2 regions of the Pseudoalteromonas sp. SCSIO 43210 genome follow, and region 1 is predicted to be linked to the other one. Evidence: predicted binding sites of a transcription regulator. Region 1 holds the regulator's gene; the other holds the start of a gene.
What was found. The regulator FliA, encoded in region 1, starts transcription of late flagellar genes. The targets are predictions, from matches to a motif close to CTAAAGNTNNNNNNNNNNNNGCCGATA.
Positions count from the first base shown of each region.

Region 2: pomA (flagellar motor protein PomA) is a predicted target of FliA. The motif match lies at 2,692-2,718, and genes of this name have one in related genera.

Region 1 is NZ_CP087225.1:3,839,857-3,847,699, forward strand. It holds gene LOS73_RS16725 (protein-glutamate methylesterase/protein-glutamine glutaminase) at 1-1,094, opposite strand, end outside; gene LOS73_RS16730 (chemotaxis protein CheA) at 1,156-2,706, opposite strand; gene LOS73_RS16735 (Hpt domain-containing protein) at 2,916-3,344, opposite strand; gene LOS73_RS16740 (protein phosphatase CheZ) at 3,360-4,127, opposite strand; gene cheY (chemotaxis response regulator CheY) at 4,145-4,528, opposite strand; gene LOS73_RS16750 (RNA polymerase sigma factor FliA) at 4,569-5,279, opposite strand; gene LOS73_RS16755 (MinD/ParA family ATP-binding protein) at 5,306-6,166, opposite strand; gene flhF (flagellar biosynthesis protein FlhF) at 6,159-7,643, opposite strand; gene flhA (flagellar biosynthesis protein FlhA) at 7,664-7,843, opposite strand, start outside.
Region 2 is NZ_CP087225.1:4,072,635-4,080,477, forward strand. It holds partial or broken gene LOS73_RS17810 (toprim domain-containing protein) at 1-217, opposite strand, end outside; gene LOS73_RS17815 (hypothetical protein) at 279-770, opposite strand; gene LOS73_RS17820 (flagellar motor protein MotB) at 941-1,861, opposite strand; gene pomA (flagellar motor protein PomA) at 1,864-2,631, opposite strand; gene LOS73_RS17830 (exodeoxyribonuclease VII small subunit) at 2,954-3,196, shown strand; gene ispA ((2E,6E)-farnesyl diphosphate synthase) at 3,199-4,086, shown strand; gene dxs (1-deoxy-D-xylulose-5-phosphate synthase) at 4,192-6,054, shown strand; gene LOS73_RS17845 (diguanylate cyclase domain-containing protein) at 6,136-7,843, opposite strand, start outside.

The DNA of each region.
Region 1 (7,843 bases):
ATATCATCTAGAGCAAGACTTTCACTTGCTAAGCCAGCACTTGCAACCGCCTGTGGCATACCGTAAACAACACAACTTTTTTCGTCTTGTGCCCAAATAGTGGCGCCAGTCTGCTTCAACATTCGAGCACCATCACGCCCATCAGCCCCCATACCAGTTAGAACAATAGCCAGTACGTCACCTTGACAAGCTTTTGCAACGCTTGCAAAAGTCACATCAACACTTGGTTTATATGTTATTCGCTCACTGTTATCTTCAAATACGCGCAATGTTTTTGAAGACCCACGCCCCTCAACCATCATTTGTTGGCCACCTGGAGCCAAGTATGCAGTCCCTGGTTGTAATCGATCCCCTTGTTGAGCTTCCTTTACTTTTATCTGGCATAAACCATTTAAACGCGAAGCAAATGCAGGTGTGAATGCGGCAGGCATATGCTGAATTAATAATATAGGATGCGGGAAATTTGCTGGTAATTGAGTTAATATTGTTTGTAATGCAACGGGTCCGCCAGTCGATGTACCAATAGCAACAAGTTGATATTTTTTACCACTAGCATGAACGGAGGCATTAGAATTCGTACGTTGAAAGCTTCTATCTGGCTGCTTTAACGTTGCCGTGTTCCTTAATGAACTTGGAGTCGCTAATGGCATACTTTGCGGTTTAGCTTGTGTTATGGGCTTGAATGTACGGGGAACTCTTCTTCGACCAATTTCTTTCACTTTAGCTTGTAAAAGCTTTATTGCATCTTCATTGTTACGTGCAATATCTTCGAATTTTTTCGGTAAAAAATCCATTGCTCCGGCATCTAATGCATCAAGCGTTGCCGTTGCACCATCTCGAGTTAGTGAAGAAAACATTAAAATTGGTGTCGGATTACTCGACATTATTTCTTTAACTGCGCTAATACCGTCAAGCACAGGCATTTCTACATCCATTGTAATCATGTCAGGGCGTAGTTCAGCTGTTTTTTCAACAGCTTCTCTGCCATTCACAGCAAAACCTATTACTTTTATATCGCTGTCTTGCTCAAGTATTTCGCTCACTCTGCGGCGAAAAAAGCTAGAATCATCAACAACTAAAACTTTAACGGCCATTTAGCTCTCTTATTAAATTGAAGTGTAGGGCACTTTTACAGTGCACCTACTTTATTTATTATCAGCCCGCGTAATGTTTTAACATATTTGGTACATCTAAAATAAGTGCAATACCACCATCGGAAGTAATTGTAGCACCAGCCATACCGGGTGTTCCTTGTAATAAAGCATCAAGAGGTTTTATTACAACTTCCTCTTGCCCTATTAACGAATCTACGACAAAGCCTACTTGTTGTGTACCAATTTGGACAATAACTACATGACCATGTGCTTTACGCTGAGAGCGGTCAGCGCCTTTAACTAGCCAATGCTCAAGATAAAACAATGGAATTGCTTTTTTGCGCACAATAATTGTCAATTGACTATCAACAACATTCGTTTTAGTTAAATCGAGGTGGAATATTTCGCTAACACCCGCAAGTGGTAATGCAAATGTTTGCTCTCCAACAACAACCATTAAGGTCGGCAAGATAGCGAGAGTTAATGGTACTTTTATCTCTAAAGTAGTCCCAACACCTAACTCTGACTGAATACTTACTGAGCCATTAAGTTGGGTAATTTTGGTTTTAACTACATCCATACCAACGCCACGACCTGAAATATCCGAAATCTCTTCTTTTGTTGAAAAACCAGGTGCAAAAATTAAATTATATGCTTCAGTATCAGAAAGCCGGCTTGCTTGGTCGTGATCAAGAACACCTTTACTAATCGCTATTTTTTTCAGCTTCTCAGCATCCATACCAGCACCATCATCTTTAATGGTAAGTAAAATATGATCGCCTTGCTGAGATGCTGATAACGTAACAGTACCTGTTCTTGGTTTTCCAGCAGCCTCACGAAAATCTGGCATTTCAATACCGTGATCAACAGAGTTACGCACTAAATGCACTAAAGGGTCGGCTAATGCCTCAACCAAATTTTTATCTAAATCAGTCTCTTCACCAACTAATAATAGATTAATGTCTTTATTTAAGCTGCGTGCTAAATCACGAACAACTCGAGGAAATCGGCCAAACACTTTTTTAATTGGTTGCATGCGGGTTTGCATAACCGCACCTTGAATATCAGCAGTAACAACATCTAAGTTAGATATAGCTTTACCCATTGCTTCGCTTTCAGAATTCGTAGCCAAGCTAACTAAGCGGTTACGAACAAGTACCAATTCACCGACCATATTCATAATTTGATCTAAGCGTTTAGTGTCAACACGCACTGTCGTTTCAGCAGTTGGTGCAGTAGCCTTTTTTGGAGCTGCAGCAGCTGTTTTTTCAGCAGGTTTTGCAGGTACTGGTTTTGATGCTTCAACTTTTGGTACTGGGGCTGCTTTGGGCTTAGGAACAGCTTGTTTTGCGGCTGGTTTTTCAGCAATCGCAGGAGTGCTTTCTAAAGATTTAGGTGCAGTTCCCTTACCATGAAGTTCATCTAACAGTGATTCAAATTCATCATCACTGATATCATCGTTCGATGAATCTGTATTGTTAGTCGAAGGCGATGGCTTTTGTACATCAGGTGTAACATTACTTTCTTGCGCTGCAACAGAGCCGAAACTGCCAACACCATGAAGCTCGTCTAGTAAATTATCAAACTCATCGTCTGTAATATCACCATTCAAATCATGACTATTTGTGGGGGCTTTTACTGCCGATTCTTGGCTTGTACCATGTAATTCATCAAGTAGGTTTTCAAACTCATCCTCTGTAATTTCATCAATTTGAGAGTCAGTTTCAGATGAAGTTGGGCCACTAAACAGCTCATCAAAAGCAAAAGGGTCCGCACCATCAGTACTGGGAGTTTGTGCTTCAGCGGCTTCTTGAGGCTGTTCTACAACAACTTCAGGAGAAGTACCTGATAACTCGTCTTCTGTGGGGGGAGACCTAACTTATGTAAAACTTCAAGTAGTTGAGGATCCGCAGGTTCTGGTTTATCACGATTTTGAATCGTCGCAAACATTTCATTGATAGTATCAAGTGCTTGTAAGATAACATCCATTAGCTCAGAATTAACAGAACGAACGCCCTGCCTTAACAAGTCGAATACATTTTCTGCGCCGTGACATGCGTCAACAAGCTCAGTCATAGCTAAGAATCCAGCACCGCCTTTTACGGTATGAAAGCCTCTAAATATAGCATTTAGCAACTCGGTATCTTCTGGATTGTTTTCCAGTTCAACTAACTGTTCAGATAAAAGCTCAAGGATTTCTCCTGCTTCTACAAGAAAGTCTTGTAAAATATCTTCATCGACTTCAAACATGCAGTTACTCTCCTCTTAGAAGCCCAAACTTGATAAAAGATCATCGACTTCATCTTGATCAGACACAACATCATTACGTGATTCTTTATCAATAATAGGCCCTTCAGGACCTGCTAATGTTTCTGGGTCAACTGGGTCATCTATTTTTTGTGGTTTTAGGGTGACTGCTTTACTGATATCTTGTTCAGAAAAAGCAGTTAAAAGATGAAGTAAGCTTTCTTCAACTTCCCTAACAAGCTCTATAATTCGGCGAATTACTTGACCTGTCAAATCTTGATAATCTTGGGCCATTAATATGTTAGTCATGAAGCTTTGTAACTCATCAGTTTTATGATGAGAACTGCTCATGAATTTATCAATGCTGTGGCACAGTACTTTAAATTCACCGAGTTCAATTTCACGACTCATTAGACGGTCCCATGTCGGTTTGATATGGGATATTTCATCCGCTAACTGTTGTGCTATCGGTAAACTCGCCTCAACCGCATCCATGGTTTTATTTGCAGCATTTTCTGTCATCTCAATGACATAATTAAGCCGTTTTTTAGCATCAGGTATAGCGTCGTTAGTGAGATCTGTTAGGCGCGTGTCTAGCTCAAAGCCTTTTAAAGCTTCATGTAGTTGACGCGTCAACTTTCCCACTTCGTCAAATATTTCCGACTGCTCTTTAGATGCAGTATCTAAAATTAGTTGATCAGCTTTATCATGTTCGCCATTTTCTAAAAAAATGACGAGCTGACGAGCTTGTTCTAACGTTATCCGAGGCGCAGCAGGTGCTGGCATAAGCCTTTCCCCTATTATTAACCTAAGCGTTCGAACACTTTTTCTAATTTAGTTTTTAATGTGCCAGCTGTAAATGGTTTTACAATATAGCCATTAACACCAGCTTGAGCCGCTGCTATTATTTGTTCTTTTTTAGCTTCAGCTGTCACCATTAAAACAGGAAGGTGTTTTAATTTATCGTCAGCCCTTATCGCTCTCAAAAGATCAATACCTTGCATTCCTGGCATGTTCCAATCTGTTACCACAAAATCAAAAACTTGATTTTGTAGCATGGGTAAGGCTGTAGAGCCGTCATCCGCTTCTTGGACGTTGGTAAAGCCTAAGTCGCGCAATAGATTTTTAATAATACGTCTCATTGTCGAAAAATCATCAACAACAAGAATTTTCATGTTTTTATCCAAAACATCCTCCAGTGAGGTCTTAACCTGTATTTACTTACTACTAGTTTATCCAGTCATTGATTTTTGCTTTTAGCTTAATCATCGCCTGACCATGTATCTGACTTACACGCGATTCACTTACATCGAGTATATGTCCAATTTCTTTTAAATTCATTTCATCGTTATAGTATAAAGAAAGTACCATTGCGTCTCGCTCTGGTAATGACTTGATAGCATTTAATAATGATTCATTAAATCGTTCATTTTTAACGTTATTAAACGGTTTGTCTAGCGTTAAATCTTGGCCCGCCGTGGTAATAACATCTTCATCGACCCCGAGGTCTTCGATGCCTAACACTTTACTTGTGTTTACATCGTTTAAAATATGATGGTACTCATTTAACGAAATTTCAAGTTTTTCAGCAACTTCTATATCGGTTGGTTCACGATTTAAGCTACTTTCTAATCCAGCAATCGTCTCGGCTACAAGACGGCTTTTTCTATGAACCGACCGAGGAGCCCAGTCACCACGGCGCATTTCATCAAGCATGGCACCGCGAATTCGTATTCCCGCGAACGTTTCAAAACTTGCGCCTTTGGTTGCATCAAAGTTTTTTGATGCTTCAATTAGGCCTATCATACCCGACTGAATTAGGTCATCGAGTTGGACACTTGGAGGCAAACGAGCAATTAAATGACATGCCACTTTTTTGACTAGCGATGCATGTTTTTCAACAATCACATTTAAATTTTGTGTTGATTGATATCCCATAGCTCTATTTACCAATGTTGTCATAATTAGCCGTTAACTAGCTTCTCTATAAAAAACTCTAAATGTCCTGAAGGTTGGTTAGGTATAGGCCATTTCACTGCTCTTGTCGCCAGTGCTTTAAAGGCAACTGAAGCAGGAGAACTAGGAAAAAGTTCTACAATCACTTTTTGACGGCGAGTTGCCTTACGCATATTTTCGTCATAGGGGATTGTTGCAACCAACTCCATTGACACATCTAAAAATCGGTCCGTTACTTTTGAAAGTTTTGCAAATAACTCATGACCTTCACGCATACTACGAACCATATTAGCTACAATTTTGAATTTATACACCCCATGCTCACGACTTAACACTTTAATAAGTGCATAAGCATCTGTGATTGAAGTCGGTTCGTCGCACACTACAACCATTACATCTTGAGCAGCACGAGAAAAACTCAGTACCATATCTGAAATACCCGCAGCGGTATCTACAATTAAGATATCAAATTCGGTATTTAATTCGCTAAAAGCGCGTATAAGGCCTGCATGTTCAGACGGTGATAATTCCACCATACTCTGAGAACCAGAGGTCGCTGGTACAATTTTAATTCCTGCAGGACCTTCAACTAAAATCTCATCGAGTTCACACTCACCAGAAAGTACATGTGATAAATTACGTTCAACCCGTAATCCGAGCATCACATCACAGTTCGCTAGACCTAAGTCGGCATCAAGTACTAAAACTCGATTACCTTGCTGGCCTAATGCTATTGCCGTGTTAAGTGAAACATTTGTTTTACCTACACCACCCTTGCCACCAGTAACAGCGATAACTTTTACGCCGTTGTTATTGTTTTGACTCATTTTGCGCAGGCCGCTTGCTTGATCTAATACTGTGTTAATCATACATCCCTACTGTGCTCGACGCCACTGCTTGGTGTCGTGAATGTTGTGCTTTTATTCTTTTCAAATACAATTGCTCAGCTTTTTTTACTAGTTTTTCTGCATTTGCAACACGAATGTCTTCTGGAACTCGTTGACCATTAGTAAGATACCCTATTGGAAGGCGATTTTGAATCGCAATACTAATAATCTCACCTAAACTTAAAGATTCATCCAACTTGGTGAAAATACAACCACTTAACTGCACTTTTTTGAAGTGTCGTACTGTTTCTTGCAAGACATTTATTTGCGCTGTTGCACTTAATACTAAATAACTACGAATATCAACACGTTGATTGCGCATAAGCGTATTCAATTGCTCTGTTAAACGTAAGTCTCGTTGACTCATACCTGCTGTATCAATTAATACTAGACGTTTATTTCGTAAATGGTATAAAACTTCAGCTAATTCATTAGCATCTTTAACCTGCTTTACTCCACAACCGATAATTCGACCGTATGTTGCAAGTTGCTCATAAGCACCAATTCTGTATGTATCGGTGGTTATTAGCGCCACTTTATCTGCACCGTATTTCTGTGCGCCTAAAGCAGCTAACTTTGCAACTGTTGTCGTTTTCCCCACACCAGTTGGGCCTACCAATGCGTAAACACCACCTTGACGTAGTATTTCATTATTCGTAGTTTGCATCTGGTCTTCGACCATTGTTAACAAAGCCTTCCAACCTTGTTGGCGAGATACGTCATCAGGTACAAAACACGCCATTTGTTCTGCAACTTCTTTATCGATTCCCATACCAACTAAACGGTCAATCATACAAGCACGTGTGGGGTCACGGCGTGCCATATCTTGTTGCATTAAACCTGATACTTGGTGCTCTAGCAATTGACGAATAGCGTTCATTTCTTCACGCATTGACGTCATTTCTTCACTTTCATTATTTTTAACGTGCGCTTGAGGTGTTACAGGGCTATCTAGATCATCAAAATCACGATCTAGGTCATCAAAACCTAAACTATCGGCTTGGGTCTGTGGACGTGTTGGTGCAATATCTTCGCGAGCAAACATATTCGCTGAGCGAGGTTTGACAACGGGCTCTTGATAATTATCGGTCGTTTCAATACCCGATTGAGAAAACATTGATGCTAATTCAGGTGAACGTGGGCGAGGAGATTGACGCTCTAGTAAAGCTTCTAAACTATCTGCAACCCTAGCTTGGGGAGCCGCTTTAGGGCGTTGTGGCTCTGGCTTTACAAAATTATGTATACTGTGTGATTGTGCTGAGTCATCCGCACGCGCTAAAGTATTTTGCGGCTGTGCAACTGATTTAGGGGCCGCTTTTTCATAATCAACTGCGGCTACAATCTCAACGCCATTAGCCAGCTTTTTGTTAGACATAATAACCGCATCAACACCAAGTTCATCTTTCACTTCTTTAAGTGCTGTACGCATATCTTTAGCAAAAAAACGTTTAATTTTCATTATTCAACCCCTTTAAAATCTTATTGTTGGCCTACAGAGCTGACAATTTTTATCTGTCTTTCGTCTGGCACCTCTTGATAAGACATCACCCTTAATCCTGGGATGGTGTACTTAACAAAACGAGATAACACAGTACGTAACATTCCTGACGTTAACAGTATTGAAGGTTCACCGGCCATTTCTTGATTTTGATGCGCTTC
Region 2 (7,843 bases), 230 kb from region 1:
ACTGCTCAGGTATTATAGGTAAGTGATCAAACTGCCACTTTTTAAAGCGCTCATCATAATCATCAGGCTCTGCTTGTTCTAGCAAATGCCCAATACACCACGAGACACAATCACCGTTAGCAACTTCTATATAGCCATCGTGTTTTTTATGTGGTTTTGGTAACGCATCAGCAATAGCGCGTCCAAGTGAAGGTTTTTCTGCAATGTAGAGTTTCATAGCTTGCTCACCACTGTTTATATAAACAGTAGTCTAGCACATTAGTTTAAAGCTATAAATTTTATTGTTCGTTTGATGCAATATTGCGCTTGTTACTTAAGAAATAAACTAGCGGTAGGTAACAAACAACAACGGTACCAATATTAATGAAAGGCAATAAGGTTTTATAAATATATGTACTATAAGAAAGATCCCATAGATGGCGATCAACCAACCTAAATAGCTGTAAAATAGGGGCACTTATAACAACTAGTTGACCGATAACACACTGCCACAAATAAATTTTGTCTTTTATTCCTAAATAGGCGATCAAAGCCATCCAAGCAAGATCATTAAATGCCCAAATAACGTAACGATATATATAAGTACTGCTATCGAACTCTTTTAAATAGTCGTTGATCAACGCTCCATAAAAAAAAAATACAGCAGTAACCAACACAAAGCGTAATGCAAGGTGATCTTTGCGTAGGTAAAACACAAAAATAGCAGGGCTTAATATAAAAACCCAGCTACTCTCGAGTAACCTAGAAATACTTTCAAACCATTCAGGCAAAATATTACACTCAGCCTATTTTTTATCAGGTTCTTTATCATCATTATCGTCATTACCACCGCCATTACCTGGCATATAACTAAATTTATCGATATTCTTCATGGCTGACTCCGTTACATTTGTTATTGAAAGCTTACTTTATGATAAATAAACGTATTTGCCAAGTAAAGTTACCTAACATCAATAGGTGCTGACTCTTTTGCCTTACCTTGTAAAATAGAAATCTCTACACGCCTGTTACGACGGCGGTCTTCATCTGTATCATTTGGTACAAGAGGTCTTGTTTCAGCTCGCCCAACAACCATCATCCGAGTTTTGTCAAAGCCTTGTACTTTTTGTAATTCACTTGCAACAGCCACAGCACGTTTAGATGATAAATCCCAATTATTAACATACAGTTCATTCGACACCTGAAAATCATCGGTATGCCCTGAAACTGTAATCTCTCCTGGCACATCTTTTAAAAGAACACCGATATCTTGAATTATAGGTTTAAACTTAGGTTGTAAAAATGCACTACCTGAAGGAAAGGAACCGTTTTCTCTAATACGAATAATTATTTGCTGCCCTAAAGACTCAAGCTCTATTGCACCATCAATAATTTGCTTTTCAAGCTGCTGCGCGATTTTTTTAACAAGCTCGTTTGTTTGTTCTTGATCCGCTGCTGAAATAGCCTGCTCTGAAGATTTTTCCTGCGAAGTGCTCCGAGACTCACCACCACGTTTATCACCTCGTTGTTCTTGCCTGCCGCCAGCTGAACTTTCATCACCGGCTTGAAATTCAAGCATTTGCTGAGTCATTTCTACGGTTTGCTGCTGAATAGTTTCAATTGGTGTAGGTTCTGGTTTACCTGGCGTAAACTCCATTGCAATAACCGAGGTACCTTTGGGAATATCTTTTACTTCTATTTTGTTTTGTACACCGAAAGCAAACTTCATCGAGCCTGCTATTTGTTTAAATTTAAGTACATCCATTTCAGAAAATGCAAGCAAGAGTACAAAAAAGCACATCAGTAAAGACATTAAGTCGGCAAAGGTCCCCATCCAAGCAGGTAAACCAGGAGGCGGACATTTACACTCTTGCTCAGACATGGTTACTCCTCAGTATCAACTTTACGTTTTGATTCAGCTAAGTAGTTCTTCAAAATACCTTCAATCACTTTTGGATTTTGACCATCTTGGATACCTAAAACTGCATCTAAAATCAAACGTTGATTCATCGCCTCTTCGTCTTTACGAAGTTCCAATTTAACTTGAATAGGGATAGCCACTACGTTTGCTAAAAAGGCACCGTATAAGGTAGTTAATAGTGCAACAGCCATTGAAGGACCAATTGATTTTGGATCGTCCATATTCGATAACATAGCAACTAAACCAATAAGCGTACCAATCATACCCATTGCAGGAGCAATATCGGCCATCGCTTTAAATAAGCCTGCGCCCATTTCATGTCGTGTTGAAGTTAAAGTGATATCTTTTTGTAAGGTCGCTCTAACAACGTCAGCATCGTGACCATCAACTAGCATATCTACACCTTTACGCATAAATTGATTTGGTATTTCAGCTTCCTCAAGCGCCAGAAAACCGCCCTTTCGAGCTGAATCTGCAAGTTCAACCGCTTTTTCAATTAACTCTTCCGGCGATTCAATTTTAAACATAAAAGCTTTAGCGGCAACTTTACCTATCCCAAAAAATTGTCCCATGGTGTAATTAGATAAAACTATAAATATAGAGCCACCAAATACAATTACCACTGAAGGGGTATTGTAAAACATGGCCATTTCACCACTACTACTCATAAACATGGACATGACAATTAAGCCAATTGCGCCAAGGATCCCTATTATGGTTGCTAAATCCACATTACCTCCAGAGGTTTCATGCACTAAGGCCTTATTGTAAAACTTTTATTATTAACTGCTTATCGGCAACATGCTAAATTGCTTGAGTCATATATGAAAATAAACATAAAAAACAATTCCAAGATTATTTTTAAACAAAGTTACAATGTTAATATAACGATTAATCATTTAAATGATATCAGTATGACCGTAATTAAGGCTTTATTAATCCACATAAAGTAACATTTAGCCGTAATAGAAGAAAAAAACATATCATTCTTTGACCTAGTTTAGCATTCCCCCTAAAATTGGCTCCTAAATTTATCAAGTAAGCTGAAATAAGATGGCGACTAAAAAACCTGAAAACTTAAGTTTCGAACAAGCACTAGAAGAATTATCAATAATTGTTAGTGATATGGAACAAGGTGATTTATCGCTTGAGCAGTCATTGAAGCAGTTTGAACGCGGTATTGCTCTAGCTAACGCTTCATCTGGTAAACTCAAGCAAGCAGAACAAAAGGTATCTATTTTAATGGGTAATGGCGATAAATCAGTACTTACAAACTTTGATAATGATATGGAATAGCGGTGAGCATTAAAGAACATATTGAGCGTGCTCAAATAGACGTTGCATCAGCACTAAACCTTTATTTTGAACAAGCACTTGATAGTGATAGAGCAATAAAAGAAGCAACTCATTACAGTTTGTTTAATGGTGGAAAAAGGCTGCGCCCATTTTTAGTCTACGCAACAGGCAAAATATTAGGGGCAGACAAAAAAGATTTAGATATATTAGCAGCAGCTATTGAATGCATACACAGTTACTCGCTAGTACATGATGACTTACCTGCTATGGATGACGACGATCTGCGTCGTGGTCGACCAACTTGTCATATAGTTTATGGTGAAGCCCAAGCAATTTTAGCCGGCGATGCTCTTCAAACTTTAGCTTTTGAACTAATTGCTAAACATAGTTTTAACTGCTCTGCTCAAACACAGGTAAAAATGATAGCGGCACTCGCCCACGCATCAGGCCTTGAAGGAATGGTTTCAGGTCAAGGTTTAGATATTGCAGCCACTGATAAAATAATTACAGTACAAGAACTTGAGCGAATACATAAGCTAAAAACTGGCGCACTTATTAATTGCGCAATTACACTTGGTGCACTGTGCAGCGAAAATGTTGATGAACAAACCTTAGAAAACTTAAGCGTTTTTGGGTATGCTATAGGGCTTGCATTTCAAGTACACGACGACATTTTAGATGTTGAAGGCGATACGGTTACTTTAGGTAAACCACAAGGCTCCGATATTGCCGCGAATAAAGCGACATACCCTGCGTTATTAGGTATGCTAGGCGCTAAAGAAAAGGCACAAAACTTAATACAACAAGCCCATGAAGCGTTGGCAAATATAGATGCAGACACCACACTTCTTGCATCGCTGGCAAATTACCTAATTGAGCGTGACCACTAATTATTACTCACACGTATTGCAATTAACACTGACATTATTACTCAACATTAATTATTCGTGAAAGCTTTGGATTAATTAATGTTAGCGAAGGATATATATAAAACCATGACACTTGATAGTAGCAAGTATCCATTACTTAATTTGGTTGACGAGCCAGCCCAATTGCGTGATTTAGCGCAAGATAAACTCCCTGCATTTAGCAATGAGCTGCGCGATTATTTACTCAACTCAGTATCGCAAAGTAGCGGTCATCTAGCGTCTGGTTTAGGGACGGTTGAACTAACCGTTGCGCTGCATTATGTTTATAACACTCCAGACGATCGCCTAGTTTGGGATGTGGGTCATCAAGCTTATCCACATAAAATCCTTACAGGTCGTCGCGACCAAATGCACACTATTCGCCAAAAAGACGGTTTACACCCTTTTCCTTTTCGCGATGAAAGCCAATACGATACGTTTAGCGTAGGTCATTCAAGCACCTCTATTTCAGCCGCCTTAGGTATGTCTATTGCCGCCCAAAAAGAAGGCAAAGGTCGAAAATCTGTAGCCATTATCGGTGACGGAGCAATAACCGCAGGCATGGCATTTGAAGCGATGAATCATTTAGGTGATGTAAAATCAGACATGCTTATTATTTTAAATGATAACGAAATGTCGATTTCTGAAAATGTTGGCGCCTTAACAAATCACTTTGCCCGAATTTTATCAGGTAGCTTTTACACTAACATTCGTGAAGGTAGCAAAAAGTTACTCTCAGGCGTGCCTCCGGTAAAGCAACTTGCCAGTAAAATGGAAGAGCATATTAAAGGCATGATGATCCCAGGTACCTTCTTTGAAGAATTAGGCCTAAATTACATCGGCCCAATTGATGGTCACGATGTAAACATGCTTGTAGATACATTACGTAATATGCGTAATTTAAAAGGTCCGCAACTTTTACATATAAAAACGCAAAAAGGTAAGGGTTATAAACCAGCTGAAGCCGATCCGATTGGCTATCATGGCGTACCAAAATTTGACCCAAGCACAACTAGCTTACCTAAATCTAAACCTAGTGCAGCTACTTTTTCAAAAGTATTTGGCGATTGGTTATGCGATATGGCAGAGCAAGACAGCAATTTAATGGCGATTACGCCAGCAATGCGCGAAGGCTCAGGTATGGTGCGTTTTTCTAAAGAATTCCCTGACCAGTATTTTGATGTGGCCATTGCAGAGCAGCATGCTGTTACTTTAGCTGCTGGTTTTGCCTGTGAAGGTTTAAAGCCTGTTGTGGCTATTTACTCAAGCTTTTTACAACGTGCATATGACCAATTAATACATGATGTTGCACTGCAAAACTTACCTGTATTATTTGCCATTGACCGGGCAGGCATTGTTGGAGCCGATGGTGAAACTCATCAAGGTGCGTACGATTTAAGCTTTATGCGCTGTATTCCAAATATGGTCATTATGGCACCAAGCGACACTAACGAGTGTCGCCAAATGCTATACACCGGTTATAAAGCAAACTGCCCTGTTGCAGTTCGTTATCCTCGAGGTAGCGCAGGTACTGCAGACATTGAAAGCACTATGCAATTGCTTGAAATAGGCAAAGCAAATACGGTTAAACAAGGCAGAAAGATTGCCATTTTATCATTCGGTACATTACTTGAAAACGCACAGCTTGCCGCAAATGAATTAGATGCAACGCTTGTTAATATGCGTTTTATTAAACCACTTGATACTGCACTTTTAAATGAGCTTGCTACTAGCCACGATACCTTTGTTACGCTTGAAGATAACGCGATTGCTGGCGGTGCCGGCTCTGCAGTTAACGAATACCTCGCAACGCAAAAAGCTGATATTAATATCCTTAACTTAGGTATTCCTGATGAGTTTATTAAACACGGCACGCAAGATGAAATGCACGATGAAATGGGATTAGGCGAGCAAGGAATACTAACCGCGATTAAAACGTTTATTAATTAACTTCTATACATTTAAATGTAGAGCACATTAAAAAAGGAGCCTAGGCTCCTTTTTTAATGTCAAATATTACCCATCAGCTGATCAGCGCATCCACACTTTAATATCAGCTAGGCCATTAGTTTGTAAAATACCTAATTGTTGGTCAACGTTAGAGTTTTGCTCAAACTCAAATGCATCAAGCTGATCATCAAATGTAATGTTTGCAACACCATCGCCACCACGCTTTTTAACTTGGTGCAGTGCAATATCAGCTAAGTTAATAGATGTCTCCCAACTGATTACTTGCCCACCTAAAAGTGGTAACGGGTAGAAAGACCAACCAATTGACGCCATAATATTAGTACTTTTTCCATTCGGAAGCTGGAATGAATACTCTGCAACAGCTTGGCACAGCTCCGAAGCATAGCTATCTATTTTATTACATTTAAAATCACGCAGTAGGAGTAAAAATTCATCGCCACTCCAACGCGCTACGTAGTCAGATCCTTGTGTGCGAGAGTTAAGTAATGCTGCCATTTGCTGCAAACAGCTATCACCCGCTATTGGGCCATATGCATCGTTAATTCGACTAAAGTTATCAAAGTTGATTATTAGTAAAACAAGTGACTTACCCTGAGCTTGCAGCGATTGAGAATTACGTTGAAAGTGTTCGATATCTTTAGGCAATTGATCGAACAAAAATCGACGACTACGAAGCCCCGTAAGCTCGTCTGAATGACTTACTAGCTTGAGCTGTGAATTCACTTGATTAAGCTTATCATTAGCTTGACGTAACTCTAATGTACGTTCGGTGATCAATCCCTCGAGTGCTTCTTGCTTTCTGCGCTCTTGTGCTCTAAATACCCAAAAAACCAAGTAAAAAAACAAAATGAAGCCACTGGTGATCAACAATCTAAAATAAATAGTTTCATCAAAGCGCTCTGGCACAATAAAGCCGTATTCAGCTTCTTGTGCTTTACTCCAATCTTCACCTTGTCGCTTTGCTTCAAGCTGAAATAAAAACGACCCTGCCGGTAAGTTAGTATAAATAGCTTCTCTACGTGTATTTGCATAACGCCAATCGCTATCTAAGCCACTTAGCTTATACCTAAATTCAATGCTGTTTGGTGCATAATAATCTATAGCCGTGTAGGTAAGCGTTATATCTCGCTCATCAGTTTCTAATGATGGTTTTTGACCTAAGGCTGCAGTTGTTAAATTACGCAATGGTGTGGTAATTGTTTCTACTTTTGGCTTCAATGACAACACGCCAAATAGCTCTACGTTTTTAGGGATCTCTACAATCCCTTGCAAACTAGGATACCAAATTGAACTGCCAATATTAGCAACTGCGTCATGGCCTAACCCACTACAACACTGATTAGCTTTACCATCGAGTTGACGATCAAATGAAGAAATAACTTCCTCTACTTTTAAGCTTTTAATATCTGCTTTGAATTGATCTACAGGCATCCTATAAACGCCTTTCATGGTGCTAACCCAAACATGTTTTAGCTTTTCATCGTATTCGAGGCTAAAAATTGATCCATATGGTAGACCATTAGCCGCATCAAGTTGACGCCATTGCCCTTGGGTACTTCTATAAAAAAGCCCGTCGTTAAGAGAACCAATTAAAATACCTACACCATCAATATGCAGTACACTTGTTACATAAGCACTTTCTAAAGATGTTTGATCACCAATTTTTTCAATGCCACGCTCGGTAAAGTAATAGGCGCCTTTACTTGTACCTATCACTCCAAAATTAGTTTTATCCAATACGTAAGTAATAAACTTACTACCTAAAAAT